4 regions of the Streptomyces sp. NPDC086077 genome follow, and region 1 is predicted to be linked to each of the others. Evidence: riboswitches for the same ligand, from Rfam matches in the RefSeq annotation. Region 1 holds a riboswitch; each other region holds the start of a gene.

What was found. Region 1 has a riboswitch for cyclic di-AMP ahead of AB0O67_RS04340 (NlpC/P60 family protein). Riboswitches for the same ligand answer to the same signal wherever they lie in the genome.
Region 2: another riboswitch for cyclic di-AMP. It lies ahead of AB0O67_RS04815 (M23 family metallopeptidase); the one in region 1 lies ahead of AB0O67_RS04340 (NlpC/P60 family protein).
Region 3: another riboswitch for cyclic di-AMP. It lies ahead of AB0O67_RS05750 (transglycosylase SLT domain-containing protein); the one in region 1 lies ahead of AB0O67_RS04340 (NlpC/P60 family protein).
Region 4: another riboswitch for cyclic di-AMP. It lies ahead of AB0O67_RS02670 (C40 family peptidase); the one in region 1 lies ahead of AB0O67_RS04340 (NlpC/P60 family protein).

The regions. Positions count from the first base shown of each region.
Region 1 covers NZ_JBFBJT010000008.1:73,964-81,172, forward strand. Annotated here, with positions in the region: gene AB0O67_RS04320 (PspC domain-containing protein) at 1-696, shown strand, start outside; gene AB0O67_RS04325 (response regulator transcription factor) at 693-1,439, shown strand; gene AB0O67_RS04330 (NlpC/P60 family protein) at 1,450-2,517, opposite strand; gene AB0O67_RS04335 (hypothetical protein) at 2,971-3,324, shown strand; partial or broken gene AB0O67_RS04340 (NlpC/P60 family protein) at 3,413-4,589, opposite strand; cyclic di-AMP (ydaO/yuaA leader) riboswitch at 4,597-4,752, opposite strand; gene pcrA (DNA helicase PcrA) at 5,119-7,209, shown strand, end outside.
Region 2 covers NZ_JBFBJT010000009.1:91,253-98,461, forward strand. Annotated here, with positions in the region: gene AB0O67_RS04800 (DNA topoisomerase IV subunit A) at 1-2,207, opposite strand, end outside; gene AB0O67_RS04805 (pitrilysin family protein) at 2,527-3,882, shown strand; gene AB0O67_RS04810 (pitrilysin family protein) at 3,879-5,267, shown strand; cyclic di-AMP (ydaO/yuaA leader) riboswitch at 5,470-5,635, shown strand; gene AB0O67_RS04815 (M23 family metallopeptidase) at 5,648-6,412, shown strand; gene AB0O67_RS04820 (GntR family transcriptional regulator) at 6,601-7,209, shown strand, end outside.
Region 3 covers NZ_JBFBJT010000012.1:11,610-18,818, forward strand. Annotated here, with positions in the region: gene AB0O67_RS05745 (CocE/NonD family hydrolase) at 1-1,435, shown strand, start outside; cyclic di-AMP (ydaO/yuaA leader) riboswitch at 1,713-1,895, shown strand; gene AB0O67_RS05750 (transglycosylase SLT domain-containing protein) at 1,899-2,378, shown strand; gene AB0O67_RS05755 (Cof-type HAD-IIB family hydrolase) at 2,342-3,220, opposite strand; gene AB0O67_RS05760 (carboxymuconolactone decarboxylase family protein) at 3,286-3,747, opposite strand; gene fahA (fumarylacetoacetase) at 3,983-5,194, shown strand; gene AB0O67_RS05770 (M56 family metallopeptidase) at 5,451-6,389, shown strand; gene recQ (DNA helicase RecQ) at 6,645-7,209, opposite strand, start outside.
Region 4 covers NZ_JBFBJT010000005.1:57,654-64,862, reverse strand. Annotated here, with positions in the region: gene ureG (urease accessory protein UreG) at 1-293, opposite strand, end outside; gene AB0O67_RS02705 (urease accessory UreF family protein) at 434-1,108, opposite strand; gene AB0O67_RS02700 (urease subunit alpha) at 1,108-2,829, opposite strand; gene AB0O67_RS02695 (urease subunit beta) at 2,822-3,133, opposite strand; gene AB0O67_RS02690 (urease subunit gamma) at 3,144-3,446, opposite strand; gene AB0O67_RS02685 (TetR family transcriptional regulator C-terminal domain-containing protein) at 3,558-4,043, opposite strand; partial or broken gene AB0O67_RS02680 (ABC transporter permease) at 4,071-4,484, shown strand; gene AB0O67_RS02675 (hypothetical protein) at 4,666-4,944, shown strand; cyclic di-AMP (ydaO/yuaA leader) riboswitch at 5,283-5,485, shown strand; gene AB0O67_RS02670 (C40 family peptidase) at 5,489-5,962, shown strand; partial or broken gene AB0O67_RS02665 (LysE family transporter) at 6,018-6,487, opposite strand; partial or broken gene AB0O67_RS02660 (LysR substrate-binding domain-containing protein) at 6,386-6,712, shown strand; gene AB0O67_RS02655 (ATP-binding protein) at 6,958-7,209, opposite strand, start outside.

The DNA.
Region 1 (7,209 bases):
GGCTCGGTGCTTCAGGCGGCCCTCGCGGTGCTGGTCGGGATAACGCTTCTCGCCGGGCCGTACCTGGTCCGTATGACCCAGGACCTCTCCGAGGAGCGTCTGATGCGCATCCGCGCCCAGGAGCGCGCGGAGGTCGCCGCCCACGTCCACGACTCGGTGCTGCACACCCTGACGCTGATACAGCGCAACGCGGAGAACCCCGGCGAGGTGCGCCGCCTGGCCCGAGCCCAGGAGCGCGACCTGCGCACCTGGCTCTACAAACCGGAGGGCACCGGCAAGGACGAGGTCGACGAGCCGACCACCCTCGCCGACGCGGTGCGGCGCAACGCCGCGGAGATCGAGGACAAGCACGGCGTCCCCATAGAGGTCGTCGTGGTCGGCGACTGCCCGCTCGACGAGAGGATCGGCGCACAAATGCAGGCCGCGCGCGAGGCCATGGTGAACGCCGCCAAGTACGGTGGCGACGGCGGCGCCGTGCAGGTCTTCGCCGAGGTCGAGGGAAAGACGGTCTTCGTGTCCGTCCGGGACCGCGGTCCAGGCTTCGACCTCGACTCGATACCCGCCGACCGCATGGGCGTCAGAGAATCGATCATCGGCCGCATGGAGCGCAACGGCGGTACGGCCCGGCTGCGGGCGGTGCCGGACGGTGGCACGGAGGTCGAGCTGGAGATGGAGAGGGCGGAGAAGACGTCATGAGCGACCCGACCGAGGCGAACGGAACGGCGGGAGCGGAGGAGTCGGCCGAGCCCGCACAGACGCCGGGCGGCGGTGTGGGAGGGCGGCACGTGCGCGTGGTGCTCGTCGACGACCACCGGATGTTCCGCACGGGCGTGCAGGCCGAGATCGGCCGGACCGACGAGACCGGCGTCGAGGTCGTCGGCGAGGCCGCGGACGTCGACCAGGCGGTCACGGTCATCACCGCGACCCGCCCCGAGGTCGTCCTCCTCGACGTGCACCTGCCGGGCGGCGGCGGCGTCGAAGTGCTGCGCCGCTGCGCTCCGTTGATGGCCGACCCCGAGCAGCCGGTCCGTTTCCTGGCCTTGTCCGTCTCGGACGCGGCCGAGGACGTGATCGGCGTGATCCGCGGCGGCGCACGGGGATACGTCACGAAGACGATCACCGGCACGGACCTGGTCGACTCGGTCTTCCGGGTCCAGGAGGGCGACGCGGTCTTCTCACCGCGTCTCGCCGGCTTCGTCCTCGACGCCTTCGCCTCCACCGACGCCCCGCCTGTCGACGAGGACCTGGACCGACTCACCCAGCGTGAGCGGGAGGTCCTGCGGCTCATCGCCCGCGGCTACGCCTACAAGGAGATCGCCAAGCAGCTGTACATCTCGGTGAAGACCGTCGAGTCCCACGTCTCGGCGGTGCTGCGCAAGCTCCAGCTCTCCAACCGGCACGAGCTGACCCGCTGGGCGACGGCCCGTCGGCTGGTGTGACGAGCGCGCGTCACACGACCCTGGTCGCCCCGGCGAACGGCATCTGGTCGATCGGCGCCAGCCGCACCGGGGCCGAGGGGTTGGGCGCGTGGATCATCTGGCCGTTGCCGACGTAGAGGCCGACGTGGCTGATGCCGGAGTAGAAGAACACCAGGTCACCGGGGGCAAGTTCGGAGCGCGAGACGCGGCGGCCGGCGTCGATCTGGGCGTAGGTGGTGCGGGGCAGGGCCACCCCGGCGGAGCGGTACGCCGCCTGCATGAGGCCCGAGCAGTCGAAGGCGTCGGGGCCGGTGGCGCCCCAGACGTAGGGGCTGCCGAGCTTCTGGTAGGCGTACGAGACGGCCGCGGCGGCACGGGAGTTGGGCGCCGCCGCGGTGGCGGAGCCCGGGGCCTGGAGGGCGTCCCGGCCGGCCGTCGAGGCGCGCGAGGCGCGGTCCGTGCCGTCGCCCTGCGCGAATCGCGCCCGCTCCTCGGCCGTCAGCCGGGACAGTAACTGCCGCGCCTCGTCCAGCTTGCCGGTGACGGTCTTCTTGTGCCGGTTGAGCTCGGCCTGCCGGGACTGGAGCGAGGCCAGTTCGACGCGGGTGGCGCCGCGCAGTTGCTCGATCTCCCGCAGCTGCCGGCGGACGCGTGTGACGGCGGCCGCTTGCCGGTCGCCGGCGCGTTCGGCGAAGGCGGCGCCGTCGAGATACCGGTCGGGGTCGTCGGAGAGCGCCAGTTGCAGCGCGGGGTCCAGGCCGCCGTCCCGGTACTGGGCGGCCGCGTAAGAACCGAGGGCGTCGCGGGCGGAGTTGAGCCGGTCCTCCTTGCGGGCCGCCTCGTCCTGGAGGCTGCCCAGCCGCTTCTGTGCCGCCCGGGTCTCCTCCCGCACGCCGTTGTACTTCTCGGTGGCGACCTCCGCCTCCTGGTACAGCTTGTCCACCTTGGCCTTGACCTGCGCCGGCGTCAGCTGCGGCTCGGCGTGGCCGGTCCCGTCGAGGCCCGTGGCGGTCGCCGCGCCCGCGAGGGCGATCGTCGCCGCCGTGCGGGCCCTGGTGCCGTGGGCCGAGCGTGGTCGGGGCTTGCGGTGCGCTGCCACGTGGACTGCACGTCCTTTCGTACGACTCGGGCGACCGCCGGTCCGTACGGCCACCGGGTGGACGTACGACCGCTCCGGGGCGGCTGACGCGTCCGGCGGCGCCCCGCGCAGGGGATGCGGGGCACCGCCGGACCTTCTCGGCGGTGGTGCCCGGCTGCCGCCCCCGGCCAGGGCGGCGGTGGGGAGCCGGTCACCTGGTGGAGGACGCTAAGCCCGGGCGTGTCGGTACGGTGACGTCTTGTGCGGAAGTGACGCGAGGGAAACAGCGGGTGACCGTATGTGATCGAGCTCGCGATTCGCGGCCGTCGCCTTCACGCAGTGCGATGACCGATGCGGCGATTCCGGGGCGGGAGGAGGCGCGAGGGTGCTATGGCGCATATATGCAGTCGCCCTGTGTGCCATGGGCGGCCCGGTGTCGGGCGGCCCTGAACTGCCTGATTAGGCTCCGGCCCCATGGACGTACTCATCCACCTCTTCGTCGGCCTGCACATCATCGGCATCGCCTCCCTCCTCGGTGGTTTCCTCACCCAGATGAAGGCGATGGGCCAGGGCACCGCGCGATTCGTCCCGGCGATGCTGCACGGCGCACTGACCATGCTGGTCACCGGCGTGATCCTGGTCGGCCTCAACCAGGCGGACGACCAGCCCGTCAACAACATCAAGATCGGCGTGAAACTGGCGCTGCTGATCGTGATCCTCGGCCTCGTCTACGTGAAACGGGACGACGAGAAGGTGGACAAGGGCATGTTCGCTCTGGTGGGGCTACTGACCACGGCGAACGTCTTCATCGCCGTGCTCTGGACCTGACGCACCGCCCCACGCGCGCGTGCCACGGAAACCGCCGCACGCGCGCGTGCCCTTCGATCGCCTCTCCGGCCGCCTCGCGGCGCCCTTGTCAGGCCGGGCGGACGACGCTGTGGATGGAGGACTCGCCGTCGTAGTAGACGGACTCCTCGCGGACGTACGCGCCGGGCTTCGGGGCGTGGATCATCATGCCGTTGCCGATGTACAGGCCGACGTGGGTGATGTCGTCGTAGAAGAAGACCAGGTCGCCCGGCCGGGCGGCGGCGACGGAGACCGTCGTCCCGGCGTCGACCTGGTCGTAGGTGGTGCGCGGGAGGGTGACGCCGGCGGCCTTCCAGGCGGCCTGGGTGAGGCCGGAGCAGTCGTAGGACTCGGGGCCGGTGGCACCCCAGACGTACGGCTTGCCGATCTGGGCGCGGGCGAAGGCGAGCGCCTTCTCCGCCTTGGTGCCGTACCCGGAGTCCGACGCGGAGTCTCCGGAGCCGGACTCGTCGCCCGTGCCTGCCGAGGTATCGGCGTTCGAGGACTCCCGCTCGCGCTGCGCCGCCTCCTGACGCCGCTGCTCCTGCTGCCGGGCGAGCTCGGCGGCCTTGCGCTCGGCCTCCTCCTGCTTCTTCTTCTCGATCGCCGCGAGGCGGGCCTTCTCCTCGGCGGTCAGAGCCGACAGCAGTGCCCGCGCGTCGGCGAGCTTCTTCTGGACGGTGGCCTTGGCCCGACTGCAGATCGCTCTGCGACTCGGTGAGCGTCTCCAGACTCCGAGTGGCCTCCTGGCGCTTCTTCATCGTCGCCGACTGCTCGGTGAAGTACTCGTCGACCGCGCTCTTCTGGCGGCTGGTCAGACGGCCCATCAGCTGGTTCTGGTCGAAGTAGTCCTGCGGGGAGTCGGCGAGCAGGAAGGTGGCGGTGTCGGGGACGGAGGCCCCGGAGCGGTACTGGGCGGCGGCGTACGACCCCAGCTCCTCACGCGCCTCGTTCAGCTTCTGTGCGCGCTGGGCAACGTCGTCCAGGAGAGTGTCGACGCGCTTGCGCTGCTTCGAGGTCTTCTCCTTGGCCGCGTTGTACTTCTCGGTCGCCGACTCCGCCTGGCGGTAGAGATCGCCGACCTTCTTCTCGACCTCCTCGAGGCTCGGCTTGTCGTCGGCCGAGGGCTCGGCGTTGGCGGTCTGGGAGAGCAGGGCCACGGAGGTCAGGGCAGCGGTGGCGAGGGCCGGTGTGCGTATGCCTGCCACCCGCGCGCCGGTGGGGCGCGACTTGCGGTGCGACGCCAAAGGAGGCGACTCCTTCCATCTGCCGCCTACCGGGTTAGCTGTCGGGTTCGGGCGGGTGGTTCGGAAGGGTTGCCCTACGGTCCGCTCCCCGGAAGGGATTTGGGCCGATTCACCCCAAGTTCGGTGGGTCCCCGGCTCCGGCTGCCTTGGGCGCATCGGACTCGGCGGAGGCCGCGCGGCCCGGCGACGTTCGCCGGTAAGAGTCGTGCGGCCTGTCCGGCACGGTAGCCAACTCGTGTGGTCCGTGTGAAGGTTGGTGGGCGATATGCCCGATACATTTTCGTGACCTTCGGCCGGTGGTCACGCCCCGCGTGAGACCGTGTTCGGACGGTGAGCGCCTGGTCAGCGCCGGTGCCGGGCGATAACGGGCCGGGACCCGCATGATGGTCCGCTGGCGCCCCCCGCCTTCACCGGCCGCCTTCCCGGGCCGTGATCGCGGGCTCCTCCGCAAGATCGCCGGCCTTTCGTGGCCGGTATGTTCTCGGGGCGGGAGCGGGTTGTCAGTGGGGCGCCCTAGACTCGGAGAGCGATGAGCAGCCTCTTTGACGACAGCTTCCTGGCGGACCTCCAGGCCCCACGGGCCCACGAGGAGCCTCCGCCGCCGCCCGAGGACGATCACGCTCCGGATGCGCTTCCGGACGATCTGTTCGGCGGGAAGTTCGACGTGCCCCCGGACCGGGACGCCTACTACCGCGACGGCGCCCCGCGCCCCGCCCTGGACGCCGCCGTGCTCCTGGAGGGGCTGAACGACAACCAGCGCGCCGCCGTCGTCCACTCCGGCTCCCCGCTGCTCATCGTCGCCGGCGCCGGCTCCGGCAAGACGCGGGTCCTGACCCACCGCATCGCCCACCTCCTCGCCGAGCGCGGGGTGCACCCGGGCCAGATCCTCGCGATCACCTTCACCAACAAGGCCGCGGGCGAGATGAAGGAGCGCGTCGAGCAACTGGTCGGCCCCAGGGCGAACGCGATGTGGGTGATGACCTTCCACAGCGCCTGCGTGCGCATCCTGCGCCGGGAGTCCAAGAAGCTCGGCTTCACCTCGTCCTTCTCGATCTACGACGCCGCCGACAGCAAGCGCCTGATGTCCCTGGTCTGCCGCGACCTGGACCTCGACCCCAAGCGCTTCCCGCCCAAGTCCTTCAGCGCCAAGATCAGCAACCTCAAGAACGAGCTGATCGACGAGGAGGACTTCGCCGCCCAGGCCACCGACGGCTTCGAGAAGACCCTCGCCCAGGCGTACGCGCTGTACCAGTCACGTTTGCGCGAGGCGAACGCCCTCGACTTCGACGACCTGATCATGACGACGGTCAACCTGCTCCGCGCCTTCCCGGACGTCGCCGAGCACTACCGCCGCCGCTTCCGGCACGTCCTGGTCGACGAGTACCAGGACACCAACCACGCCCAGTACGCCCTCGTGCGCGAGCTCGTCGGCACCGGCGAGCGTGCCGCTGAGGACGTCGACGTACCACCCGGCCAGGACGACCTGCCGCCCGCCGAGCTGTGCGTGGTGGGCGACGCCGACCAGTCGATCTACGCCTTCCGCGGCGCGACCATCCGCAACATCCTCCAGTTCGAGGAGGACTACCCGAACGCGACGACGATCCTGCTGGAGCAGAACTACCGCTCCACCCAGACGATCCTCACCGCCGCCAACGCCGTCATCGAGCGCAACGAGTCCCGCCGCCCCAAGAACCTGTGGACCAACGCGGGCGCGGGCGCGCGCATCACCGGCTACGTCGCCGACACCGAGCACGACGAGGCGCAGTTCGTCGCCGACGAGATAGACCGACTCACGGACGCCGGCGACGCGAAGGCGGGCGACGTCGCGGTTTTCTACCGTACGAACGCCCAGTCCCGTGTTTTCGAAGAGATCTTCATCCGCGTCGGTCTGCCCTACAAGGTTGTCGGCGGCGTCCGCTTCTACGAGCGCAAGGAGGTCAGGGACGTCCTGGCCTACCTGCGCGTCCTGGCCAACCCTGAGGACTCGGTCCCGCTGCGCCGGATCCTCAACGTCCCCAAGCGGGGCATCGGCGACCGCGCGGAAGCCATGATCGACGCGCTCTCCCAGCGCGAGAAGATCAGCTTCCCCCAGGCGCTCAAGCGGGTCGACGAGGCGTACGGCATGGCCGCGCGCTCCACGAACGCCGTCAAGCGCTTCAACACGCTGATGGAGGACCTCCGCACCATCGTGGACTCCGGCGCCGGCCCGGCGACGATCCTGGAGGCCGTGCTCGAACGCACGGGCTACCTCTCCGAGTTGCAGACCTCCACCGACCCCCAGGACGAGACCCGGATCGAGAACCTCCAGGAACTCGCCGCCGTCGCCCTGGAGTTCGAGCAGGAGCGCGCGGAGGGCGAGGCGGGGACCCTGGCCGACTTCCTGGAGCAGGTCGCGCTGGTCGCCGACTCCGACCAGATCCCCGACGAGGAGGACGGTGACGGCGTCATCACGCTGATGACCCTGCACACCGCCAAGGGCCTGGAGTTCCCGGTCGTCTTCCTCACCGGCATGGAGGACGGCGTCTTCCCGCACATGCGCGCCCTCGGCCAGACCAAGGAGCTGGAGGAGGAGCGGCGGCTCGCGTACGTCGGCATCACCCGCGCGCGGGAGCGGCTGTAC
Region 2 (7,209 bases), on a different contig from region 1:
GAGTCGTCCAGCGTGCCGCGCGAGCCCGCGACCGTGAAGACGACCGCGTCCACCGCCGGGTCCACGGCCGTGAAGGAGATGACCTTGGCGCCCTCGGTGAGCTTGATGCCCGTCATACCGCCCGCCGGACGGCCCTGCGGGCGCACCTGCGAAGCCTGGTAGCGCAGGAGCTGCGCGTCGTCCGTGACGAAGACCAGGTCCTCCTCGCCGGTGCGCAGTTCCACCGCGCCGACGATCCGGTCGCCCTCCTTCAGGGTGATGACTTCCAGTTCCTCCTTGTTGGCCGGGTAGTCGGGCACCACGCGCTTGACGACGCCCTGCTCCGTGCCCAGCGCGAGCCCGGGGGAGGACTCGTCGAGCGTGGCCAGGCAGACGACCGTCTCGTCGCCCTCCAGGGAGACGAACTCGGCGAGCGGCGCACCGCCGGAGACGTTCGGCGCCGTCGTCGTCTCCGGGAGTTGCGGGAGGTCGACGACGTTGATCCGCAGCAGTCGGCCCGCCGAGGTCACCGCGCCCACCTCGCCGCGGGCCGTGGCCGGCACCGCCGAGACGATCACGTCGTGCTTGGCGCGCTTGGCCACGGCGTCCTCGGGGAACGGCTCGGCGTTCGCCGTACGGGCCAGCAGCCCTGTCGAGGACAGCAGGATCCGGCACGGGTCGTCGGCCACCTGGAGCGGAACGGCTGCCACCGCGGTGGCGTTCGAGTCCAGCAGGACCGTACGCCGATCGGTGCCGAACTTCTTGGACACCGCGGCCAGTTCGGTGGAGACCAGCTTGCGCAGCTCGGTGTCCGACTCCAGGATCCGGGTCAGCTCCTGGATCTCCGCGGTGAGCCGGTCCTTCTCCGCGTCCAGCTCGATGCGGTCGTACTTGGTCAGGCGGCGCAGCGGCGTGTCCAGGATGTACTGCGTCTGGATGTCGCTCAGCCCGAAGCGCTCGATCAGGCGCTCCTTGGCCTGGGCGGAGTTGTCGCTGGAGCGGATGAGGCGGATCACCTCGTCGATGTCCACCAGCGCCGTGAGCAGGCCCTCGACCAGGTGCAGCCGGTCGCGCCTCTTGCCGCGGCGGAACTCCGAGCGGCGGCGCACGACCTCGAAGCGGTGGTCGAGGTAGACCTCCAGGAGCTCCTTCAGGCCCAGTGTGAGGGGCTGGCCGTCGACGAGGGCGACGTTGTTGATGCCGAAGGACTCCTCCATCGGCGTGAGCTTGTACAGCTGCTCCAGGACCGCCTCCGGCACGAAGCCGTTCTTGATCTCGATGACCAGGCGCAGCCCGTGCTCACGGTCGGTGAGGTCCTTGACGTCGGCGATGCCCTGGAGCTTCTTCGAGCCGACCAGGTCCTTGATCTTCGCGATCACCTTCTCCGGGCCGACCGCGAACGGCAGCTCGGTGACGACCAGGCCCTTGCGGCGCGCCGACACGTCCTCCACGGAGACCGTGGCGCGGATCTTGAACGTGCCGCGGCCGGTCTCGTAGGCGTCGCGGATCCCGGTGAGGCCGACGATCCGGCCACCGGTGGGCAGGTCGGGGCCCGGGACGTGCCGCATCAGGGCGTCGAGGTCGGCGTTCGGATGCTTGATCAGGTGGCGGGCGGCCGCGATGACCTCGCGCAGGTTGTGCGGCGGCATGTTCGTGGCCATGCCGACCGCGATTCCGGACGCGCCGTTGACCAGCAGGTTCGGGAAGGCGGCGGGCAGGGCCGCCGGCTCCTGCTCCTGGCCGTCGTAGTTCGGCGCGAAGTCGACCGTGTCCTCTTCGATCGACTCCGTCATCAGGCTCGTGGCCTCGGCCATCCGGCACTCGGTGTACCGCATGGCGGCGGGCGGGTCGTCGTTGCCCAGCGAGCCGAAGTTGCCGTGGCCGTCCACCAGGGGCACCCGCATGGAGAACGGCTGGGCCATGCGCACCAGGGCGTCGTAGATCGACGCGTCGCCGTGCGGGTGCAACTTACCCATGACCTCGCCGACCACGCGGGCGCACTTCACGTACCCGCGGTCGGGGCGCACGCCCATCTCGTTCATCTGGTAGACGATGCGTCGGTGCACGGGCTTGAGACCGTCACGGGCGTCCGGCAGGGCCCGGGAGTAGATGACCGAGTACGCGTACTCGAGGAAGGAGCCCTGCATTTCGTCCACGACGTCGATGTCGAGGATCCGCTCCTCGTACGAGTCGTCGGGCGGCGGGGTCTTCGTGCTGCGGCGGGCCATCGCTGCCGGCTCCTCCTGTTTTCTGGTCGTTCGCCCACGGGGCGCTCGGTCCCTGCGGCTCGCTGTTGCTGAAGCGTGAACGGCATCTGACGCGGACCATTGTGGACCGCGCCACTGACAAACGCGGACGCTGGACCCGACGTCGGCCGACCGGCCCCGCGCTGACCCGCAGGCTACGCCCTCGCGACCGGCAACCAGATTCTCGCTCTGGGCGTACGCGCTCCGGGAACTTCACACCAGGTCGGCGCGCTTGCATACAGTGGCAGGACTGGCAGGAAATCTGCGGTTTCCCGACCGCACCGCGATCGAAGGGACGTACATGCCCATGGGTCACACGGCCACAGCCGAGGCAGGCTCCGGCGGGCTGACAGCGACAGAGCACCGCCTGGACAACGGCCTGCGTGTGGTGCTCTCCGAGGACCACCTGACCCCGGTCGCCGCGGTGTGCCTGTGGTACGACGTCGGCTCGCGCCACGAGGTCAAGGGGCGTACCGGCCTGGCTCACCTTTTCGAGCACCTGATGTTCCAGGGGTCCGCCCAGGTCAAGGGGAACGGGCACTTCGAGCTGGTGCAGGGCGCCGGTGGCTCGCTGAACGGCACCACCAGCTTCGAGCGCACCAACTACTTCGAGACCATGCCCACCCACCAGCTGGAGCTCGCGCTCTGGCTGGAGGCGGACCGCATGGGCTCGCTGCTCACCGCCCTGGACGACGAGTCCATGGAGAACCAGCGGGACGTCGTCAAGAACGAGCGCCGCCAGCGCTACGACAACGTCCCCTACGGCACCGCCTTCGAGCGGCTCGCCGCCCTCTCCTACCCGGAGGGCCACCCGTACCACCACACGCCGATCGGCTCGATGGCCGACCTGGACGCGGCGACCCTGGAGGACGCGCGCCAGTTCTTCCGCACGTACTACGCGCCGAACAACGCGGTGCTGTCGGTCGTCGGCGACATCGATCCCGAGCGGACGCTCGAATGGATCAAGAAGTACTTCGGCTCCATCGCCGCCCACGACGGCAAGCCCGCGCCACGCGACGGTTCGCTGCCGGAGGTCATCGGCAAGGAGCTGCGCGAGGTCATCGAGGAGGAGGTCCCGGCGCGTGCCCTGATGGGCGCCTACCGGCTCCCGCACGACGGCACGCGCGCGTGCGACGCGGCCGATGTCGCGCTCACCATCCTCGGCGGCGGCGAGTCGTCCCGCCTGTACAACCGGCTCGTACGACGCGACCGTACGGCGGTGGCGGCCGGGTTCGGGCTGCTGAGGCTGGCCGGAGCGCCCTCCCTGGGATGGCTGGACGTGAAGACGTCCGGCGACGTCGAGGTGCCGGTGATCGAGGCCGCCATCGACGAGGAGCTCACCCGCTTCGCCGAGGAGGGCCCGACGGCCGAGGAAATGGAGCGCGCGCAGGCCCTGTTGGAACGCGAGTGGCTGGACCGGCTGGGCACGGTCGCCAGCCGCGCCGACGAACTCTGCCGGTACGCCGTGCTCTTCGGCGACCCGAAGCTCGCCTTCACCGCCGTGCAGCGTGTCCTGGAGGTGACGGCCGAGGAGGTCCAGGAGGTCGCCAAGGCCCGCCTGCGGCCCGACAACCGCGCGGTGCTGGTCTACGAGCCCACGACTCCGGAAGCCGCCGCGACCGACGCAGACGACGACACCGAGGAGGCGGCCAAGTGACCGAGCTCGCCACGATGGACTTCCACGCCCGGCCGCAGGCGGGCGAGGCCCGCCCGTGGGCGTTCCCGGCTCCCACACGCGGGAAGCTCGACAACGGCCTGACGGTGCTGCGCTGTGACCGCCCCGGCCAGCAGGTCGTGGCCGTGGAAGTGCTGCTTGAAGCGCCCCTGGAGGCCGAGCCGGCCGGCCTCGACGGTGTCGCCACGATCATGGCGCGGGCCTTCTCCGAGGGCACCGACAAGCACTCCGCCGAGGAGTTCGCCGCAGAGCTGGAGCGGTGCGGCGCCACCCTGGACTCACACGCCGACCACCCCGGCGTCCGACTGAGCCTGGAGGTGCCGGTCTCCCGCCTGCCCAAGGCGCTCGGACTGCTGGCCGACGCCCTCAGGGCGCCCGCCTTCGCCGACAGCGAGGTCGAGCGGCTGGTCCGCAACCGCCTCGACGAGATCCCGCACGAGCTGGCCAACCCCGCCCGGCGGGCCGCCAAGGAGCTCTCCAAGGAGCTGTTCCCGGCGACCTCGCGCATGTCCCGCCCGCGCCAGGGCACCGAGGAGACGGTCGCGAAGATCGACTCCGCCGCCGTACGCGCCTTCTACGAGCGGCACGTGCGCCCCGCCACCGCCACCGCCGTGGTCGTCGGCGACCTCACGGACGTCGACGTCGACGTGCTGCTCGGCGAGACCCTGGGTGCCTGGGCCGGCTCCCAGGCACAGCCGCGCCCCGTGCCGCCGGTGACGGCCGACGACACCGGCCGCGTGGTGATCGTGGACCGTCCCGGCGCCGTCCAGACCCAGCTGCTGATCGGCCGCGTCGGCCCCGACCGGCACGACCGCGTGTGGGCGGCCCAGGTGCTCGGCACGTACTGCCTGGGTGGCACCCTCACCTCCCGTCTGGACCGCGTCCTGCGCGAGGAGAAGGGCTACACCTACGGGGTGCGCTCGTTCGGTCAGGTGCTGCGCTCCGCGCCCGACGGCAGCGGTGCCGCGATGCTCGCCATCAGCGGTTCCGTGGACACGCCGAACACCGGTCCCGCGCTGGAGGACCTCTGGACGGTGCTGCGCACGCTGGCCGCGGAGGGGCTCACGGACGCTGAGCGGGACGTCGCCGTGCAGAACCTCGTCGGTGTGGCGCCGCTGAAGTACGAGACAGCGGCGGCCGTCGCGGGGACCCTGGCCGACCAGGTCGAGCAGCACCTCCCCGACGACTACCAGGCGACGCTGTATCAGCAGCTCGCCGCGACCGGCACTGTCGAGGCCACCGCGGCGGTCGTCAGCGCCTTCCCGGCGGACCGTCTGGTGACGATCCTCGTCGGTGACGCGGCGCAGATCAAGGCGCCCGTCGAGGCCCTCGGCATCGGCGAAGTCACGGTCGTCCCGGCCGAGTAGAGGCCGGCGAGCGGCACGCGCGCGGAGGGGCCCTGGTGACGGACGCGTCACCAGGGCCCCTTTATGTCCCAATTGAGGGAGAGGTTGCCTGTCTGGCCTGTGGGATGCGCTACAAACGCCCGGATGGGTTTGGGGATTGAAAGATGTCCCGCTTAGCGTCATCCGGGCTGTCCGTCAGGCAGTGCGCCGCACCCGCGGCACCGGACAGTCATCGCCGAGTCCCCGTACGGCGCGAGCCAGGGGAGCCGGGGACCCAACCATGAAGTCCCTGGGGTGAATCGGACGCCCGCGCACGGCGAGGGGGTCCGTAGGAGACCTTCCTGCTCCGAACCCGTCAGCTAACCCGGTAGGCGAGAGGGAAGGAAAGGACCAGCCACCACATGGCGTTCACGCGCGCCACCGGGAAGCACCGCCGTCCCAGCCGGATGAAGCGCACCACCGCCCAGGCGGCCGGTGTCGCGGCCCTCACCACCACCGGTGTCCTCGGCACCCTGGCCGCTCCCGCGCTCGCCGACGAGCCCGCGGCCGAGCAGACCGGCCTGCTCCCGGTCATCACCATCGGCGACTCGGTCGCCGAGCAGATAGACGCCCAGGCCGCCGCCCAGCAGCAGGCGGCGGCGGAGGCCGAGGCCGAGAAGAAGGCCGAGGCCGCCGCCAAGAAGCGCGCGGAGGAGCGGGCCAAGGAGGCCCGCGAGGCCAAGGAGCGTGCCGCCCGTGAGGCCGAGCGCAAGCGCCTCAACACCTACGTGTCGCCCATCAGCGGCTCCTACGTCTCCACCGGCTACCGGTCCGGCGGTGCGCTGTGGTCCTCCGGCAGCCACACCGGTGTCGACTTCCACGCCGCGAGCGGGACCCCCGTGCACGCGGTCGGCTCCGGCACGGTCGTCGAGGCCGGCTGGGGTGGGGCGTACGGCAATCAAGTAGTGATCAAGATGAACGACGGTACGTACACCCAGTACGGTCACCTGTCGTCCTTCGCTGTCTCGGTGGGCCAGACGGTCACCCCGGGACAGCAGATCGCCCTGTCCGGGGCCACCGGCAACGTCACCGGAGCGCACCTGCACTTCGAGGCCCGGACGACGGCGGAGTACGGCACGGACATCGACCCGGTCGCCTACCTCCGCTCGCACGGCGTCGGCATCTGACAGCGGACCGCCCCGCTTCCCGCGGCCCCGGCTCTCCGAGCCGGGGCTTTCGGTGTTTCGTACGCCTGTATGTCCAAAAAATATGCATGGATTCCGGCCCCCCATCGGAAATTCCGGCTCACTGCAATAGAGTCACGGAACACACGTCAGTCGTCGGCGTTTCACGGGGATTAAGGCGGAGGTCGGTCATGCGTATTCCGGCGCATTCGGTGTGCACGGCCATCCGGGACGACATCGTCGCGGGTGTCTATGAGCGTGGCGGCCGGCTCACCGAGGAACTCCTCGCGCGCCGCTACGGCGTCTCCCGCGTCCCCGTCCGGGAGGCCCTGCGCACGCTGGAGGCCGAGGGCTTCGTGGTGACCCGGCGCCACGCGGGCGCGTGCGTGGCGGAGCCCTCCGAGCAGGAGGCCGCCGACCTGCTGGAGATGCGGCTGCTGCTGGAGCCGCTCGGCGCCGCGCGGGCCGCGCAGCGGCGCACCGAGGCCCATCTGAAGGTGCTGCGCGGCCTGGTCCGGCTGGGCCAGGAGCGGGCCAGGCGGGGCGGCAGCGAGGACCTGCGCTCCCTGGGCGGCTGGTTCCACGAGACGCTGGCCCAGGCCTGCGGAAGCCCCGCGTTGATCGCGATGCTGACCCAGCTGCGGCACAAGATCGCCTGGATGTACGCCGTGGAGGCACCCGTCAGCCCCGTGGAGTCGTGGTCGGAGCACGGCGCGATCGTGGACGCGGTGGCGCGCGGCGACGGCGAGCGGGCGCGGGCGGTCACGGCGCTGCACGCCGAGCGCGCGACCGGCGCGCAC
Region 3 (7,209 bases), on a different contig from region 1:
CGGCGACGCCTGGCGGGACATGTGGCTGCGACGCCTCGAAGAGGTCGACCCCTTCGTCCACACCTGGCTCGACCACCCTCTACGCGACGACCACCGGCGGCACGACGGCGTCCGCGAGGACCACGGCGCCGTCGACGCCGCCGTGCTCGCGGTGGGCGGCTGGCACGACCCGTACCGCGACACGGTGCTCCGTCTGGTCGAACACCTCCCGTCCGACCGCGTCCGCGGCCTGATCGGGCCCTGGTCGCACCACTACCCCGACCGCGCCTTGCCGCCCGGCCCGGCGATCGGCTTCCTCCAGGAGACCCTGCGCTGGTGGGACCACTGGCTGAAGGGCAGGGACACCGGGGTGATGTCCGAGCCCGTGCTGCGCTCGTACGTCATGGACGCGCATCCCCCGGCGACGGGGTACGAGACGCTGCCCGGCCGCTGGGTCGGTGAGCCCGCCTGGCCCTCACCCCACGTGTCGACGGTCACGTACGCCCTCCAGGGCGAGCCCGTACTCGTCCGGTCACCCCAGCACACGGGCATCGACGCGGGGCGCTTCCTCCCGATCGGCAACGAGGCCGACCTGCCGCCGGACCAGCGGGAGGAGGACGCGCGCGGGGCGAGCTTCGAGTTCGCGGTGCCGGAGGAGACGTGGGTGCTGGGGCGGCCGCGGGTGCGACTGCGGCTGACCTCGGAGGTGCCGCGCGGGCAGGTGGTCGCGCGCGTGTGCGACGTGGCGCCGGACGGCTCCTCGACGCTGGTGACCCGGGGGGTGATGGACCTCTCCGCGCGCGAGGGACGCGACCGGACCGTGCCGTGGACCCCTGGGGCCACCGAGGACGTCACCTTCGGGCTCAGCGGCATCGGGTACGCCTTCCCACCCGGCCACCGCATCCGCCTCTCGCTCGCCTCCGCGTACTGGCCCTGGATCTGGCCCCAGCCGGACTCCGCGGCCGGCTTCACCCTGGACCCGTCCGGCAGCGCTCTCGAACTGCCGGTACGCGCGTGTGCGGCCGTCCCGCCCGTCACCTTCGAGGAGCCGGAGCAGTCCGAACCGCTCGGCGTCGCCCACCCGGCCACCCTCGACGAACCGCGCCCCGGACGAATGGTCGTGCGCGACGTCGCCAAGGGCGAGTGGCGGCTGGAGCTCGACCAACCACGCCACGGCGGTACGCGCGTGTACCCGGACGGGCTGGAGGTCACCGAGGAGGCGCTGGAGGCGTACGCCATCGGCGAGGAGGATCCGCTGTCCGCCCGCGCCCGCTCGGACTGGACGATCCGGCTGCACCGCCCGGAGCTCGCCTGGGACACCACGATCCGCACACGGTCGGAGATCGCCTGCACCGCGGAGTACTTTTTGACCTCAAATGAGGTGATTTGCACCTCTGGTGCCGAGGTGACCTTCCACCGCACCTGGGAGAAGCGAATTCCACGGGCCGCCAGTTAACTAGGACTTGGGCCTATTGCCCGATTTGCGATTCTTCTGCACTCGCGTGAGTTGGCTCACTCGCACGCCTTCACGAGTCCCTTACATGGACGCGGCGATCCGCCTTGGCACATGGCCGAGTTGACTCTTTTCAACCGCAAAGGATCAAGAGCGGCAAACAGGCGCTTCGAAGATCAAATCCCGCGATATGTGAAACGACCACTTGTTTCGGACATGTGCTCTCGCATACGTTCCCGGCCAGTCGGGCGGAACGCCGAATCCTGCCGCCGCCCGCGCCACCCATGACGGACTCACTCACCGCACGGCAGGAGCGGGGGACCCAGGTAAGCCGCCGGACCGGACGCCGCACGCCACGGCACACCGGAACGGCTCGGGGTGAAGTCGCACTCGCATGAGGGCGGCCGGGCACCTCCCAACCCGAACCCGACAGCTCACCTCGCAGGCACCGGAGAGGACAGTCCCCATGACTGCAAACGGTCAGCAGAGCCGTACCAGTACTGCCCGCATCGCTCGCAAGCTCGCCGTCGCCGGTACCGGCGCCGCCCTGCTCGCCCTGCCGCTCATCGGCGCGACCACCGCGTCCGCCGCCACGCCCACGGCCGTCAGCTCCGTCACGGCGTACCCGAACAACCTCGACGGCTGGATCCGCCAGTCGCTCGACATCATGGCGCAGCAGGGGATCCCGGGCTCCTACAACGGTATCTACCGCAACATCATGCGCGAGTCGTCCGGCAACCCGAACGCCATCAACAACTGGGACTCCAACGCCGCCAAGGGCACCCCGTCGAAGGGCCTGCTCCAGGTCATCGACCCCACCTTCGCGGCCTACCACGTGCCCGGCACGGCGTACGACCCGTACGACCCGGTCGCCAACATCACCGCCGCCTGCAACTACGCGGCCGACCGCTACGGCTCGATCGACAACGTCTTCGGCGCGTACTGAGGCCTGGCCAGCAGCCGTTCGAGGACGACGGCGATGCCGTCGTCCTCGTTCGACAGGGTGATCTCGTCGGCCACCGCCTTGAGCTCGGGGTGGGCGTTGGCCATGGCGACGCCGTGCGCGGCCCAGTCGAACATGGGGATGTCGTTGGGCATGTCCCCGAAGGCGATGGTCTGTTCCGGACTCACGCCCAGTTGCCGTGCCGCCAGCGCCAGCCCCGTCGCCTTGGTGACCCCGCACGGCTGAAGCTCGACCGTCCCGGGACCGGACATGGTGACGGTCGCGAGCGAGCCGACCACCATGCGGGCCACCGCCGCCAACTCGTCGTCGGACAGCGTCGGATGGCGCAGCAGCACCTTGCTGATCGGCGCGCACCAGAGGTCGTCGCGGCGATCGATGCGCACCGCGGGCAACGTGGGGTGCGGCATCAGGTACCCCGGCTCGATGAGGGTGAGCCCGTCGACGCCGTCCTGGTCGACGGCCGCGTACACCTGGCCGACCTCGGCCTCGATCTTTCCGAGCGCGGTCTCCGCGAGTTCCCGGTCCAGCGTGACGGACCACAGCAGACGGTCCGCGCCGGCGTCGTACAACTGCGCGCCCTGCCCGCACACCGCGAGCCCCCCGCCGCCCACGACCTCCAGCAGTGGTCGCACTCGCGGCGCCGGCCGTCCGGTCACCACCAGATGCCGGGCACCGGCCGCCGAGACCCGCGCGAGCGCGGCGAGCGAACGGTCGGAGACCGTGTCGTCGCCGCGGAGCAGCGTTCCGTCCAGGTCAGTGGCGATGAGGGCGTAGTCGGTGCGCGCGTACTCGGTGCGCGCGGCATATGCGGTGGGTGCGGCCATGATCAGAGAATACGGACACCGCACCCCCGCCGTTCATTCCCAACTACCTTCCCACTGTCTGCTTTTCACCCCCACGTGGTGCCTGCCGGCTCCTTGATCGTGGCGTTGATGCGGTTGAACATGTTCGTCAGCGCGACGGTCAGGATCAGCGCCGACACTTCCTTCTCGTCGAAGTGGTCGGCGATCTCGTCCCACAACGCGTCCGGAACCGGCTCCTCCGAGCGGTCCGCGAGCCGCGTCACCGTCTCCGCGAGGGTCAGCGCGGCGCGCTCGGCGTCGCTGTGGAAGGGCGCGTGCCGCCAGGCGGCGACCGAGGCGATGCGCTCCTCACTCACGCCCGCTTTGCGCAGATTGTTCACATGTCCGTGGACGCAGGCGGCGCAGCCGTTGATCTGGCTGACCCGCAGTCCGACGAGCTCCGCGACCTCCTGGTCGAGCCCGCTCTCCCCGATGGCCTGGAAGAGGGTCCCGATACCCTTCAGCGCGCCCGGGAGGACGTACGCCGGGTTGGTCATCCGTGCCTGCATGATGCCGCCTCCTGTTGTCAGTGGCCGGTGTGATGCTTGCTTTCACCGCACTGACGGATCGGGGGCGGTCGTTGTGACGGATCGGCGGGACGAGTTTCCGATGCGCCGACGCGATACACCTTTCCGGATATCAAGGAGCTTCCGCACCTATCGGACACTGCCCAAGACGGGTGCCGCAGCCGTAACGTGATCCACGACCGCATGGACCGCGCGTACGAAAGTGAGGCAGCACCCCATGCCCCCCTTCGATGTCCCCGAGGGCGACCCCTTCGGTCCGCACAACCTTCCGTACGGCGTGTTCTCACCCGCCGGGTCCGCCGAACGGACGGTGGGTGTCCGCCTCGGCGACCACGTCCTCGACGCCGGCGCGGCCGCACTGGCGCTCGGCTCCCCGTACGCCGAGCTGCTGGCACGCCCGACCCTCAACCCGCTGCTGGCCGCGGGCCGCACGGCCTGGTCTGACGTCCGGCGCGCGCTGACCGCCTGGGTCACCGTGCCGTCCCACCGCGAGTCCCTCGCGCCCCTGATGCACTCCCTGTCCTCGGTGAACCTGCACCTCCCCTTCGAGGTCGCGGACTACGTCGACTTCTACGCCTCCGAGAACCACGCCCGGAACGTCGGCCAGATCTTCCGCCCCGACGCGGCGGACTCCCTCACGCCCAACTGGAAGCATCTGCCGATCGGTTACCACGGCCGCTCCGGCACGGTCGTCGTCTCCGGCACCGACGTGGTCCGCCCCTCCGGCCAGCGCAAGGCCCCGGCCGACGCCGCGCCGGTCTTCGGTTCGTCCGTCCGCCTGGACATCGAGGCCGAGGTCGGCTTCGTGGTCGGCGTCCCCTCGGCGATGGGCACGCCCGTGCCGCTGTCCGGCTTCCGCGATCACGTGTTCGGCCTGTGCCTGCTCAACGACTGGTCCGCCCGCGACATCCAGGCCTGGGAGTACGTCCCACTCGGCCCGTTCCTCGGCAAGTCCTTCGCCACCTCGGTGTCGGCGTGGATCACCCCGCTGGAGGCGCTGGACGCGGCAAGGGTGGCCCCGCCCGGGCGGACCCACCCCCTGCTGCCGTACCTGGACGACACCGAGGAGGAGCCCGGCGGCTACGACCTGCGCATCTCCGTCGCCCTCAACGGCCATGTCGTCGCGGAGCCCCCGTTCTCCACCATGTACTGGACCGCGGCCCAGCAACTCGCCCACATGACCGTCAACGGCGCCTCCCTGCGCACCGGCGACCTGTACGGCTCGGGCACGGTGAGCGGACCGGGCGAGGGCGAACGCGGTTCACTCCTGGAGCTGACCTGGAACGGCCGCGACGCCCTCGAACTGCCCGACGGCAAGCGGACGTTCCTGGAGGACGGCGACGTCGTGACGATGACGGCCTGGGCTCCGGGCGCGGGCGGCGTGCGCGTGGGGCTCGGCGAGGTCACGGGACGCGTCGTGGCGGGGTGAGGTTTCCGCGACAGCGACGGCTTCGGCGCTGACTCCGGCCGCCCGTCACCGTCATACTGGCGGCGGGCGGTGTGCGCGGTGCGCGACGCGGGCTCGTGTGGCGCGTGACGCGGGTGCGTGCGTGCGGCTGAGCTTGTGAGGCGTGCGGCACGTGACGCGGGCGGGAGGTCCACGGCGCGCGTCAGCCGCCCGCACCGCACCGCACCGCACCGACCCGAAGCCGCCCCACTCCCGACCAGGATCCGGAGCCCGTGGCATGACCGTCTGCCTGCTCCTGCTGAGCGTCGTCGCTCTGGCGGCCGCCGTACCGGCCCCTCGTGCGCTGGTGCGCGCCGCCTGGCCCGAACGGGAGCCCGTCGTCGGGCTGTGGGTGTGGCAGTGCCTGGTCGCCACCGTCCTGCTGTGCTGTCTGACCGCCCTGGTCCTGGGCGCGGCGGCGGTCTTCCAGACGGTGCGCGACCAGGTCTTCGCGCCCGCCCCGCCGCGCGTGGCCGCCGCCTACGACCTGTCGGCGGCGCCGCCCTGGGCCGCCGCGCTGACCCTGCTGCTGGCCTGCGGTGCCGCGTGGACGACGGCGATGCTCGTGCGCGAGCTGTTCGAGGCCCGGCGCCGCCGCGGCCAGGCCCGCGCACATCTGCGGGAACGCGCCCCCGACCTGCCCGCCGGTCTGCCCGCCGCCCGGGGGCCGCTGCTCGTCCTGGAGGACGAGTATCCCGACGCCTGGTGGATGCCGGGCAGCCCGCCCCAGCTGATCGTCACGACCGGGGCGCTGCACCGTCTCACCGACCACCAGCTCGACGCCGTCCTCACCCATGAGCGCGGCCACGCCCGCGCCCGTCACGACTGGCTGCTGCACCTGTCCACCGCGCTCGCCACCGGCTTCCCGCGCGTCCCCCTCTTCACCCACTTCTGCGACCAGACCCACCGCCTGGTGGAACTCTCCGCCGACGACACGGCGTCCCGCCGCTGCGGCCACCTGACCACCGCGCTGGCCCTGATCGAACTCAACCAGCACCGGGGGGTCCTCTCCTGCGCCTCCAGCCACCGCCTGCTGGGCGAACGCGTGGACCGCCTCCTGGAGCCGCCCGCCCGGCTCGACCGCAGACACCGGGCCTTGACGACGACCGCGGCGGCTCTGGTGCCGCTGCTGCCCCTGCTGATCACCTTCGCTCCCGGGCTGACGGCACTGTCGTAGCGGCACTCCCGCCCTCGCGGGAGCGTCACCCGGCCCGGTCCATGGATCCCACCCCGACACCAATGCGTCCCGCCTCGACGCCGACGGACCCGAGCTCGACGCCGACGAGCCCCATGTCGGCGCCGTCAACAGGCCCCTCTTCGACGCCGAGGCGAGCGGCTCGGGCGGGATGACGCGGGGACCGGGGGGGGAGAGGGCCCGCGCGCCCGGGAGACCGCAGCCCGTCCCTATACCAAGTCGGCCATATCCAGTCGGCTATATCCAGTCGTCCGGCTCGGGCTCCGGCTCCGCATCCGGCTCGGGCCAGTCGGCCGCGCCATCCCCCGCGGACGCCGGCGCCCGTCCGGGCGATCCGTCCAGGGTCGCCAGCACCGCCAGCACGCCCTCCCCGTACGTCACCAGCTTCTTCTCTCCGACTCCGCTGATGCCGCCGAGCTCCTCCACCGACCTGGGCCACGCGGTGGCGATCTCCCGCAGGGTGGCGTCGTGGAAGATGACGTAGGCCGGGACGCCCTGCTCCCGGGCCTGCTCCGCGCGCCAGGCGCGCAGCGCCTCGAAGGCCGGCAGCAGCTCCTCGGGCAGCTCCGCCACGGCGGACTTCGCCTTGCGCTCGCCGCGCCCGGACGACGAGGATCCCGCCCGCGAACTCTCCGGTTTCTTCGGCTCCTTGCGCAGCGGCACCTCCCGCTCCCGCCGCAGCACCCCGCCGCTGGCGTCGGTCAGCACGAGCGTGCCGTAGTCCCCCTCGACCGCGAGCAGCCCCTGGGCGAGCAACTGCCTGACCACGCCCCGCCATTCGCCCTCGCTCAGCTCCTCACCG
Region 4 (7,209 bases), on a different contig from region 1:
TCCCGGATCGCGGTGTGCGGACAGGCCCCCGTCTCCACGGCGGTGATCCGCTCCGGCGGCAGCACGGCCTCCCGCAGCAGGAACTCGGCGTCCTCACGGGTGTAGATGTCGTTAGTGACGACGGCCAGGGACAGGTCGTCCCGCAGCGTCCGGCAGAGCGCGGCGACGGTCGCGGTCTTCCCGGACCCGACGGGCCCTCCGAGCCCGATCCGCAGGGCCCGCCGCCGCCCGTCGGGCCGGCGGGCATCGGCGCTGACGGCGGCGGGGCTGTGGTGGGGGTGGTCGAGATGCATGGCAACGGCTCCTTCGGTGACTGGCGTCGGCCCTTCAGACAGAAGCGGGGGCCCGAGGGGGGCGGCAGCCCCCTGGCGGGGTGGAAGGGGCGGAGCCCCTGGGGGATGGGCAGCGCAGGGGCGGCGGGGGCGAGAGACCCTCACGAGGCGAACAACCGCACCCCCCACCCCGCATGCGCCTCCGCCCCGATCTCCAGCAAAGGCGCCGATCCCGCGGGCAACACGTCGGTCCCCTCCTCGACGACCCCCCGCGCCATCTCCGCCGCCCGCCCCGCCACCCGGTCCACCTCCGGTGCCAGCCGGGCCAGCGCCCCGGTCGCCTCGAACGGATCCAGACTCAGCAGCCGCACCGTCGCACCGGCCGGCCCACTCACACACTCGTACGCAGCGCAGTAGGCCGCGTCGATCGCCCCGAGCCCCGCCGCCCGCGCCACGAGGCCCAGCACCACCGGGTGATGCGCCCCCTTGGGAAACGCCCGCGCGACGGCGTCCAGCTCACCGGACGGCCAGGTGACCCGCGCGGCCCGCAGCAACTGCCGCCCCAGCCGGCGCGCCGCGAGCCGCAGCGCCGGAGACGGCGTCCGCGCGTCCGCCGCCGCGTCCAGCTCCTCCGGATCGACACCGAGCGCCGCCGTCGCCGCGAGGGCCGCCGACACCAGTCCCGTCGTGTGCAACCGGCCCCGGCAGAACTCCTCCAGGCTCGCCGCGCCCGTGACCCGCCCCGCCTTCACCGCTGCCTCGGCCCCGCCGGAGTGCGCGTGCCCTCCGGCGGGGAAGCGGCCGTCGGCCAGGACGAGAAGTGCCGCGCGGGACATCAGAAGAGGAAGTAACGCTGGGCCATGGGCAGTTCGGCCGCCGCAGTCGCCTCGACGAGTTCGCCGTCGATGTGCACGGCGAAGCTGTCGGGGTCGATACGGACCTCGGGCCGCGCGTCGTTCTCCCGCATGTCGGCCTTGGTGACCGCCCGCGTCGAGTCGATGGCCACGAACCGCTTGCCGAGCGCGAGCCGCTCCGGCAGCCCGTCCTCGACGGCGAGGGGCGCCACGAAATTGAACGAGTTCGCGGCCGGAGCCCGCCCGATCGCCCCGAACATCGGCCGGGGCAGGATCGGCTGCGGCGTCGGGATCGACGCGTTGGCGTCACCCATCTGCGCGTAGGCGATCATTCCGCCCTTGATCACGAGGTGCGGCTTGACCCCGAAGAACGCGGGGTCCCAGAGCACGAGGTCGGCGAGCTTGCCGGTCTCGACAGAACCGATCTCCCGTGAGAGGCCCTGCGCGAGCGCCGGGTTGATCGTGTATTTGGCGACATAGCGACGTACTCGGTGGTTGTCCGCGCCGCCGTCCCCGGGCAGCGCGCCCCTGCGCCGCTTCATCACGTGGGCCGTCTGCCAGGTCCGCATGATCACTTCGCCCACCCGGCCCATGGCCTGGGAGTCGGACGAGATGATCGAGATGGCACCCAGGTCGTGCAGTATGTCCTCGGCGCCGATCGTCGAGGGCCGGATGCGCGACTCGGCGAAGGCCAGGTCCTCGGGCACCGCCGGGTTCAGGTGGTGGCACACCATCAGCATGTCGAGGTGTTCCTCGGCGGTGTTGACGGTGTAGGGCCGGGTCGGGTTGGTGGAGCTCGGGAGCACGTACGACTCGGAGACCACGGACATGATGTCCGGCGCGTGCCCGCCGCCCGCGCCCTCGGTGTGGTAGGCGTGGATTCCGCGTCCGCCGATCGCGGCGAGGGTGTCGGCGACGAAGCCGGCCTCGTTGAGGGTGTCGGTGTGGATGGCGACCTGGATGCCTGTGCGGTCGGCCACCGTGAGGGAGGCGTCGATCGCGGCCGGCGTCGCGCCCCAGTCCTCGTGGATCTTCAGGCCGAGCGCGCCGCCCCGGATCTGCGACAGCATCGCGTCGTGCGAGACGGTGTTGCCCTTGCCGAGCAGACCGAAGTTGAGGGGATATTGCTCCATCGACTCCAGCATCCGGGCCAGGTGCCAGGGGCCCGGCGTCACGGTGGTCGCCTTGGAGCCCTCCGCGGGCCCGGTGCCGCCGCCGACGAGGGTGGTGATGCCGGAGGCGAGCGCCTCGTCGGCGATCTGCGGGCAGATCAGATGGACGTGCGCGTCGATGGCGCCCGCCGTCAGGATCCGCCCGTTGCCCGCGACGACCTCGGTCTCCGGTCCGATGACCAGTGCCGGATGCACCCCGTCCATCGTGTCCGGGTTGCCCGCCTTGCCGATCCCGGCGATCCGGCCGTCGCGGACACCGACGTCGGCCTTGACGACCCCCCAGTGGTCGACGATCACGGCGCCCGTGATGACGGTGTCCGGCGCGCCCTCCGCGCGCGTCACACGCGACTGCCCCATGGACTCGCGGATGACCTTGCCACCGCCGAACACCGCCTCGTCACCGGCGAGTCCGGGCCCGCCGCTGCGGTCCTCCTCGATCTCGATCAGCAGATCGGTGTCGGCGAGCCGGATGCGGTCACCGGTCGTCGGGCCGAACAGGTCGGCGTAGGCGGCACGCGAGATCTCAGGCATCGAGGGCACCTCCCGTCTCCCCGCGCAGTCCGGGCACCACGCGGGCACCGGCGAGCGGGACGAGTTCGACGTCGACCGGGATGCCGGGCTCGAAGCGCACGGCGGTACCGGCGGCGACGTTGAGCCGCTTGCCGCGCGCCGCGGCGCGGTCGAACTCCAGGCCGGGGTTGGCCTCGGCGAAGTGGTAGTGGGAGCCGACCTGGACGGGTCGGTCGGCGGCGTTGAGCACGGTGAGCCGGGTGACCTCGCGACCCTGGTTGTACGCAATGGGGCCGTCGGCGAAGTGGATCTCTCCTGGGATCATCGAGGCCGCCTCACACGATCGGGTCGTGGACGGTGACGAGTTTGGTGCCGTCCGGGAAGGTCGCCTCGACCTGCACGTCGTGGATCATCTCGGGGATGCCCTCCATGACGTCGTCACGGTTGAGCAGTTCGCGTCCGGAGGCCATGAGTTCGGCGACCGTGCGGCCGTCACGTGCGCCTTCGAGGATGTGCGAGGTGATGAGGGCGACAGCCTCGGGGTGATTCAGCCTCAGCCCGCGGGCGCGGCGCTTCTCCGCCACGTCGGCCGCCACATGGATCAGCAGCCGCTCCTGCTCGTGCGGGGTAAGTTGCACGTCCCACCTCACCTCCTCGCCCCGGACCGTGCGGGGCCCGGCTGCCGCGGCCACCGGCAAGGTCCCCGATGGCGTGGAGGGGCAGGCTAGTCGGCACGCGTTTCGCGCACGTTAACCAAGCTGTGACCCACGGGTCGCGGCCCCCTCGCCCCGCATGCTCGTCAGCGCCCGCAGTCCGTCACGGAGGACCTCGACGGGCACGGGTCCGAAAAGGGACTGCTGTGCGAGGAAGCCCATCACCGAGGCGATCATCGTGCGGGCCACGTCGTCCGGGGTGACGTCCGCATCCATCATCCCGACGCTCTGGTAGCTCTCCACGATCCGCGCCCAGGCCCCGCGCACCGAGCCGTAGCCCTCGCGCAGCACGGCCGCCAGTTCCTCGTTGCGCAGCGTCTCCGCCCACACCTGGATGACGAGTCGCGGAAAGGCGGGCCGCCCGTCGACCGTCAGGTTCTCCCGGGCGGCGAGCGTCCGGCCGAGGACCGCCGCGACGAGCTCGTCCGGCGGCGCGGGCGGGCTCTGCCGGGCGGCCTCCGCGAAGGCCTGGTGGACCGACCCGAGCACCTCGCCGACGATCGCGGCGATCAGTTCCTCCATGCCGCTGAAGTCGCGGTAGACGGCACCCTGGGGGTCCTCACCGGCGACTGGTGGGCCGAGGCCGCCGCCCTCGGGCTGTCGACGCTGCCGGTGAGCAGCGCGGTCGCCGGGCTCGCCGCGCTCCTGGGCCATGCCGGGATCGGCATCTCCGCGGGCACGCTGATGCTGGTCGGCAACCCGTTCTCCGGGGCGGGGTCGGCGCCGCAGATGCTGCCCGAGCCGGCCGGGGCGATCGGCCAGTGGCTGCCGCCGGGCGCGGGGACGACGCTGCTGCGCTCGGTGTCGTACTTCGACGGCGCGGCGGCGCTCGGCCCGGCGCTGACCCTGATCTGGTGGGCCGCGATCGGGCTCGGCGCGGTGCTGCTGGGCAGCGCTCTGAAGTCCCGCACCGGGGTGGCGAAGCGGTCCGTGGCCGAGCGGGAGCCCGCACCGGCGGGCTGACCCGAGCCGGCCGTGCGCCCCGCTGTGGCGGACGGGGCGCACGGCCTCTTCACGCTGCCCGGCCCGCGGGTGATGGCCGGTCAGCGGGTGCTGTGCGAGCCCGTCGAGGGTCAGTCCGGTGTTCTGGGCATCCGGGGCGTCAAGTCGGCGGGGCTGCGCACCCGGCTCGGCGAGATGCCGCCTGATCCACCGGGTCGTCCCGCACCGCAAGGACGTGCGGGGCCTCTTCGAGCATCTCGACCCGGCGTGCGACGGCGACACGTATCGTGGACTGCGCGCCGCTCAGGCGCTGGTGCGCAGGGCCGTCGAACCGCGCGACGCACTCGCGCCGATGCACCGGCGGGGCGAGAGCGAACTCCCCGCACGCATCCTCGCGCGGGCGCTGCGCGTGCTGGACGGTGAACGCCGCGCGGCGCGTGTCCCCGTTGCACCGCGCTCCGACAGTTGCGGCAAGGGCTGATCCACCCGCCGTCGCCCCGGACCGCCGGGAGTCATGACGGAACGTGCGGGCGGGAGTTGAAACGGACCAAAAGGACTACCGCCGTCCGGATGACCTTCACCTCCTGTCTCGGGGCCCTTGCGGTTGCGCAACGAGGGCTGCTTCGGGGCGGAATGAGTCCTTCCATCGCTGGTCCGGGGTCGCGTGGCGCCCTTGACACCCGTTCGCACAGGAGGCTGTCCACCCGAACGGGTGAGTGGTGAGTAACGCCACAAATCCCCGGTTGCGTTGGGATTTTCGGACTTCCGTGAGTCAAGATCCCTGACTGACGACAAGCCCCCGCCGCCGCGGCGGGGCGGTCCGGGCGGACGCCGAGTCCTGCCGCCGCCCGGATGACCGGTCGACAGGAGTGGATCGGCAGGAGTGGAGGACCCGAGCACGACGGGTCGCCGGAGCGCAATCTCCGAGCGTCCCTTGGGGTGAAGCCGTGGCAACGCGGCCGGGCGACTTCGCCAGCCCGAATCCGACAGGTCATCCTTCACAGGCGGCTGACGAAGGGTTGCGCATGACCGCGCTCAATCGTGTCCCGTCGCTGATGGCCCGCGCTGGTACGGCCTCGGCCCTCACCCTCGCCGCGGTGGGCGGCTCCGTCGTTGCTCCGGGCTTCGCCTCGGAGGCGGCGGCCGCCACGCCGGCGACGAAGGCACTCCAGATCGCCGCCTCGAAGAAGGGCTCCCCGTACAGGTGGGGCGCCACCGGGCCGCGCAGGTTCGACTGCTCCGGGCTGACGTTGTACTCGTTCAAGAAGGCGGGCAAGAAGCTGCCCCGCACGGCCGCCCAGCAGTACAACAAGACCCGCCACGTCGGCGCCAAGAGCCGCAAGGCCGGTGACCTCGTGTTCTTCCACTCGGGGTCGAACGTGTACCACGTGGGGATCTACGCCGGGAAGGGGAAGATCTGGCACGCCCCGAAGACCGGGGACGTGGTGAGGCTCCAGAAGATCTGGACCAAGAGCGTCTGGTACGGCCGGGTGAAGTGACCCCCGGGTGGCGGTGGCGGCGCCCGGAGGGGACGCCGCCACCCCGCCCGTGACACAGCCAGTGGTCGAGACGGTCCAGCAGCAGGGCCACCGCCGGGAACCACACCAGGCCAGGGCCACGATGATCAGCGCCGGCAGCAGAGTGCGCGGCAGTGCCGGGGCGCCTGCCGGGAGAAACTGCGGCAGCAGGCCGAGGAAGGCCTTCGGCGCCTTGGGGTTCAGGGCGTTGGTGACGAACCCCTGGCGCAGCGGGTGCACGGCGGCCGGGGTCGGCTCCCCGCCAGCGGCGCTACGGGGCCGCCGTACGGCCCACGGTGCCCGGAGCCCGAGAAGGAGCACGGGGGCGCGGCCGGCCAGCTGGAGGGCCCGCAACAGCGCGGGCACGGCGAGGACGGCCGCGACGCCGGCCACGGCCGGCGCGGTGTGCCGCAGCAGCCCGCCCGCGATCCCCGGCGCGCACGCCACGCCGGCCCGGCGGGAGATCAACGCGTTGCGTACGACGACGGCGAGGTCCGCGCCCGGCATGGCGACCACGTCCTCGGCGGCGGAGGCTCGCGGCTGCCGCCGGCGGCGCCGGCCGGGCAGCCGCTGATCAGGATGGCGCCGGACCACCCGGCCCGGCAGGAGGTGGAGGCGGCGCTGGCACGCGCCGGGGCGGCACCCTCCGTACTGGTCGCCACACCCGGGTACGCCGTAGTGGGCGCGCTCGTGGGCGCGGGGCTCGGGGTGGCGGTCGTACCGGAGATGGTGGCGCACACGGCGGTCACGCCGCTGGGGATGCGCCCGCTGTCGGGGGGCGAGCCCGCGCCGCATGATCTCGGTCGCCCACCGCACCGTCGGGACGACCCCGACGGCGGACGTCTTCCGCGCCCTTCTCCGCGGCGCCTTCGCCCGGGCCCAGCAGCCCCGCCCGACCTGGCGCCACCCCACGACGGACCCGGCGACACCGGGTCACCGCCCCGCCCGCTCCGGCACGGCGGCTCGCCCCCGGTGGGCTACGGCTCCTGTCGGCCCGCCAGACGGGCCGGGCGCACCGGTACCGTCCAGGGCAGCTCGATGGAGACCGTCTTGCCGCCCTCGCGGGTCGGGCGGACTCTGAGGCGGCCGCCGCACTCGGCGGTGAGCCAGCGGATGATGACCATGCCGCGGCCGTTGTCCTGCTGAACGGCGGCCGGGAGCCGCTTGGGAAAGCGCGGGTGACTGTCGGTCACCCCGATGCGGAGTTGCTCGTCGCGGTCGAGCTGCAT